Linked DNA regions of Pelagicoccus sp. SDUM812003. The protein of the gene in region 1 interacts with the protein of each later gene in a pairwise test. Links are inferred from orthologs where the notes say so. Each region holds a gene or a part of one and is shown in the gene's direction. Other genes may lie near its edges.

Region 1 (2,857 bases):
CTCCAAGCGACGACATCGAAGAAGACGTGCCATTCTGAAACGGCCGGCGATTCGCAACAACAATTTAGCATACACTTAACCACTCGCATATCATGGCAACCAGCGAAGTACTACTCATCGAGCCCGTTGAAGGTCTCGGCGGCGAAGGCGATCAAGTAAAAGTAAAAGCGGGCTTCGCTCGCAACTTCCTCCTTCCTACCAAGAAGGCGATCCCCGTCAACCGTTCCAATCGCAAGCAGATCGAAGCCCTCAAGGCCCGTCGGGCCGAGCGCGAAGCCAAGAACCTCGAAGACGCGAAGGCTCAGGCGGCCAAGCTCGCCGAGACTCAGATCGGCATCGCGGTCAAGACTGGCGAAGCGGGCCGCATGTTCGGCGCCGTCACCTCCATCCACATCCACGAGAAGCTTTCCGAAGCGGGCTACGAGATCGACCGCAAGAAGATCCACCTCGACCAGCCCATCAAGGAGCTCGGTCAGCACGTCTTCATCGTGAAGATCCATCCTGAAGTGGAGGTCGAGATGAAGATCGACGTGGTTTCGGAAAATCCGATCGTCGAAGCGGACGCTGAAGAAGCCGAAGCCAAGGAAGAAGAAGCTTCCGCAGAGTAATCCTTATCAGGCTTGACGATCCCGCATGTCGAACAAGCCGTTTTCGGGGCGCGACGCCCCTGCAATGAATTCTAGCCCGGCGCTCTCCACGATCGCCGGGCGAACCTTGCCGCATAGTCCAAATGCGGAGAAAGGCCTCCTCGCCGCATGTTTGCTGGACCCGGCCGAGATCATCTCGCGCTGCATGGCCCAGAAGCTGCCGCCGGAGGCTTTCTACAATCCGGCCAACCAGGTCATCTTCCAGGTTTGCTGCGAGCTCTTCGAAGGGAAGAGCATGCTCGACGCCCAGATCCTGGCGGAGGAACTGCGCAGCCGAGGAAAGCTGGACGAAGTCGGCGGACCGCTGTACGTGGCGGAGCTCACCTCCCACATCGAGACCACTGCCCACGCCAACTACTTTCTCGACAAGGTCCGCGAGCACTTCACGCGTCGCCGTTTGATCTCCACCGCGACCAAGAGCTTGGAGAAATGCTTCGAAAACGGGGACGGCTCCATCGAGATGCTCATCGACGAAGTGGAAAAGGAGATTTACGCCATCTCCGACGAGCAGGTTGCCGACACCTCGCGCTCCATTCGCGAATCCGTCGACGAGGCGGTGAACTTGGTGAAGCGCATGCTGGAGGGAAAGGGCCAGCTCACCGGGCTCTCCACCGGCTATCGCGACTTGGACAAGATGACCAACGGCATCAAGTCCACCGAAATGATCGTGCTGGCGGCTCGTCCCTCCATGGGCAAGACCAGTTTGGCTCTCAATATCGCCGAAGCGATCGCCATGCCCCGCGACCCGAAGGCGAAAAAGGCCGGCGTGCTGGTCTTCAGCCTGGAAATGGGCGCCGAGCAGCTCGCCATGCGAATGCTTACCGGCCGGGCTCGCGTCAGTTCGCAGCGCTTGCGCGAAGGTTTCGTCAACAAGGAGGAGCAGCAGCGCCTGGCCGCCGCGGCCATCGAGCTCAAGCAGGCTCCGCTCTGGATCGACGACGCTTCGCAGGTCACCATCAACCAGCTGCGAGCCAAGTCGCGCCGCGTTTTCGCCCGCAATCCAGGCATGGGACTGATCGTGGTCGACTACCTGCAGCTGCTCGCCGGCACCGATCCGCGCGTGCCTCGAGAACAGCAGATCGCGGAAATCTCGCGAGGAATTAAGGGGCTTGCGAAGGAACTCAAGGTGCCGGTGATTGTTCTAAGTCAGCTCAACCGCGACTCCGAGAAGGAGAAGCGTCAGCCCAAGCTTTCCGACCTGCGCGAATCAGGCTCGATCGAGCAAGACGCTGACGTGGTCCTTCTTTTAGCTCGACCTAAGGACGCAGGTGACGATTTTTCCGTTGCAGCTGACGAGGCCGACCTAATCATCGCCAAGCAACGTGCCGGACCCGTAGGCGAAGTTAAGCTCAAATTCATCAAAGACATCACTCGTTTTGAAGACTACACGGAATAGCCTCTCCCATATGGCGCGCTTATCCTTCGCGCTGTTCCTCCTCCCACTCAGCATCCTGACGCTTTCCGCTCAAACCGAAGAGCCAGAGCCTCCCACGATACGAAAGCTGATCATCAACTTCACCGGCTTGTCCAACGTGAACGCTGAGGTCGCTCGAGCCAACATGTCGTTGCGCGAAGGCGAGCCCTACGACCCGGTGATGGTCGATCGCGACATCCGCTCCCTCTACCGGTCCAACCTTTTCGAATACATCGAAGCTCGCGTCGCTCCGGTGGACGAGGACGAGATCGATGTCATCTTCGACATTCGCCCAAAGTTTCGCATCTCCGCCATCATCTTCGAAGGCAACGAGAAGCTCAAGGACGGCAAGCTCAAGCGGGAGATCGAGCTGGTGGAAAACCAGACCCTCAACGAGCCGCGCGTGAAGGCCGCTTCCGAAACGCTGCAGGAGCTATATCTGAAAAAAGGGTTCTCCCAGGCTCGCGTGGACTACCAGATCGATCGCAGCGCCGTCACGGGTTTCGCCACCGTGACCTTCCAGATCAAGGAAGGGCGCAAGTTCAAGATCGGCAAAGTCGCTTTCGAGGGCAACGAGAACATCAAGGACCGCAAGCTCAAGAAGTCCATGGAGACCCGCAAGTGGGGCCTTCTCTCGATCTTTACCGGCAGCGGCCGCTTCGACCGCGACCAGTTCGAGGATGACCTGGAGTCGCTCAAGGACGCCTACCGCAAGGAGGGCTACCTCGATGTGGAAATCGATCCGACCGACGTGCAGTTCTCCTATCCGAGCGACAACCGCATGCGCATCGATATC
Region 2 (2,963 bases), on another replicon or contig:
CGTGCGGCTGGATAAGCGGGTGGATCTCGTGGTCTCGCTCATCGAAGCCGGACCCTCTTCCGAAGAGGACCGCACCGGTCTGGAACAAAACTACTACAGCATCCTCGGCATCGACGTGCCGCACATCGAACTCTACGTGCGTCCCGGCCGAGACATCGCTCGGCTGGTGGAAGTGGCCGCCATGGTGCAAGCCCTTAAGAAGCTCGGACACGACCCAGCCAAGGAATTCAACGATCGCCTCATCGCCTTCATGGCAGAGCAACGCTAGGCTCCCAGTTCCGCCAAACGGGGCGCAGCGAAATTAATTTTGCTAACGGAGCCATTACCCACGCCCGATCGCGCTTGATTTCACCCGAATCGGAAGGCCGAAATCGCCTAAATCCCTCTTCCCTCGGGGAGATTTCTGGAGGCGATCTCGATTTTAGAAAGCAACAAAAAGTTATCCTCAACCGGGTGTTAACAACTTGTCGAAAACTAGGGCTTGAGAAAGCTCAGCCACTTTACGTTACTGTGACACGAAAATTTAAACACCGCTTCTCTCAAAACAACCGCTCCCGTCTAAGCTCCTGATCTTAATCCCGCACGAACGCAGAAATCATAAGTCCATAAAAAAGAACGACTTAGGAAACAGATCGTTTTCCACCCCTCTCCTCCTGCCATTTGAACATTCCTCCGATGGTCGAGATCAGCATTTTCAGCGTTAGACACTCCAGCCGTTGCTCACGAAAAGCAAACATGTGAATAACCGGACTCCTCTAACCTAAACCATGCCACAGCTCACCGAGCAATCCCTTCTCTGGAACAGAGTAAAAGACGAACTCTGCCAAGCCTTGCCTAGCGACATCTTCCAAAGCTGGTTTTCCGATCTGGAATGCCTGAGCGCGGAAGGCGAATCAGTGGTGCTGGGGGTGCAGAACGCCTTCACCGCGTATTGGATCAGCGATAACTATTTGGATATCATCGCGAAATCGTTCCAAAGCTTTCTGGGTCATCCCGTTTCCGTTTCCATTCAGAACGTCGACACGCCTGCCAAGGAAGAGCCGGAACCCGCCACGACCGTCGAAGAGACTCCACGGGCTCGCGTCGAGCAGTCTTCCAGCCGCGGGCAGAGCCGCCGTTCCTCCAAGAATTCGGGCGACGCCAATCTCAACCCGCGCAACACCTTCGAGAACTTCGTGGTCGGCTCGAACTCCCAGTTGGCCCACGCCGCCTCCATCGCGGTGGCCCACGCTCCAGCTCGGGCTTACAATCCTCTTTTCCTCTACGGCGAAACCGGACTGGGCAAGACTCACCTGATGCACGCGGTCGGCCACCATATCCTGCAAAACCGTCCGGACGCCCGCGTGGTGTATCTCTCCTCGGAAAAGTTCACCAACGAGTTCATCTCCGCCATCCAGGAGAACACGCTGACCAAGTTCCGCCAGCGCTACCGCAATGTGGACGTGCTGCTGATCGACGACGTGCAGTTCCTCTCCGGCAAGGAGCGCATCCAGGAAGAGTTCTTCCACACCTTCAACGACCTCTTCGAGTCTCAGAAGCAGATTTTCCTCTCCAGCGACCGACCGGCCAACGAGATCGCCAAGCTGGAAAGCCGCCTGGTCTCCCGTTTCCAGTGGGGACTGGTGACCGACATCCAAGCCCCCGACTTCGAGACGCGCGTGGCCATCCTGCGCAAGAAGGCCCTGCAGCACAACTACGACATCAGCGACGAAGTGCTGCACTTCATCGCCAAGCACATCGCCAAGAACATTCGTCGCCTGGAAGGCGCCCTGATCAAGGTGTGCAGCTACTCCTCTCTGACCAACAAGACCCTGGACATCGCCACCTGCGAGCACCTGCTCAGCGACGTGCTGATGGAAGCGGCAAAGCAGCAGCTGAACATCGACACCATCCAGAAGAAGGTGGCGGAATACTTCGAGCTGCGCCACTCCGACATGCTTTCCCGTCGCCGCCCGGCTCACATCGCGGTGCCGCGCCAGATCGCCATGTACCTCAGCCGCGAGCTCACCAAGCACTCCCTGCAGGAAATCGGCGAAGCCTTCGGCGGTCGCGACCACGGCACGGTGATCCACGCTTGCAAGCAGGTCGACAACCTGGTCGATCAGGACGACTCGGTACGCCACAGCGTGGAGTACCTGAAGACCCAGCTTTCCAAGTAGTTTCCCATTCAGATACACTCTCGGCCCCTTCCCCGGGGCCGGACTTCCCTACAAACTTGATCCTCGAAGCGCCTCTGCCTCACCGCAGAGGCGTTTCCTTTGCATCCGCGCCATTTATCCGTTCCTTACGCAGCGAATGGCGCCAAAGCTCAGCCGAAGCGATTTTCCCCTTCCCCTCGCCATTTTTCACTATTCACTAAGCCCAAATCAACTTCCCCCCAGTATGGATCTCAACGACGAACAAAAGAGCCTCATTGCAACTCGACTCGCGGAAGGAGCCGGCATCGCCGACATCCAGCGCCTCGTGAACAACGATTTCGGAATCCACATGACCTACATGGAAGTGCGATTCCTGATCGACGATCTCGACCTGGAGCTCGCCAAGCCCAAAGCTCCCGAGCCCAAGGAAGGGGATGACGAGCATGCGGCATCCTCGGCCGAGCCGATCGACGCGGAGGCGGAACTGCTCGGCCAAGGCGTGCAAGTCGAGATCGACAAGGTGAAGCGCCCCGGCGCGGCACTCAGTGGCACGGTGGTTTTCAGCGATGGCGTGAAGTCTGCCTGGTTCGTCGATCCCTACGGACGTCTCGGGCTCGATCCCGATCAGGAAGGCTACCAGCCCAGCGAGGAGGACATCCAAGCCTTCCAGACAGAGCTGCAAAACCAGATGCAAGGGCCCGCCGGCCCAGGAGGCCTCTAGCCTTCCACCAGAGCGCGAGCTAACCCTCGCCCGACCAACGGGCGTACCGGCTAGAACTCAGTCCCAGCGAACCAACGGTTCGGCGGAGGCGAAACGCCCTTCCT

Evidence for each region.
Region 2: the proteins of dnaB (region 1) and dnaA interact in binary tests that used the Escherichia coli proteins (3 or more experiments, as listed by UniProt). The link is inferred for Pelagicoccus sp. SDUM812003 from one-to-one orthologs.

Annotation. Positions count from the first base shown.
Region 1 is NZ_JARXHY010000007.1:152,860-155,716, forward strand. It holds dnaB (replicative DNA helicase), read left to right. Parts: upstream 1-672; coding sequence 673-2,043; downstream 2,044-2,857. Other genes in the region: ssb (single-stranded DNA-binding protein), read left to right, coding at 1-38; rplI (50S ribosomal protein L9), read left to right, coding at 93-608; bamA (outer membrane protein assembly factor BamA), read left to right, coding at 2,054-2,857. UniProt on the Escherichia coli protein: The main replicative DNA helicase, it participates in initiation and elongation during chromosome replication. Travels ahead of the DNA replisome, separating dsDNA into templates for DNA synthesis.
Region 2 is NZ_JARXHY010000008.1:131,534-134,496, forward strand. It holds dnaA (chromosomal replication initiator protein DnaA), read left to right. Parts: upstream 1-767; coding sequence 768-2,159; downstream 2,160-2,963. Other genes in the region: hprK (HPr(Ser) kinase/phosphatase), read left to right, coding at 1-268; QEH54_RS12725 (hypothetical protein), read left to right, coding at 2,383-2,859; QEH54_RS12730 (methyl-accepting chemotaxis protein), read right to left, coding at 2,917-2,963. UniProt on the Escherichia coli protein: Plays an essential in the initiation and regulation of chromosomal replication. Binds in an ATP-dependent fashion to the origin of replication (oriC) to initiate formation of the DNA replication initiation complex once per cell cycle.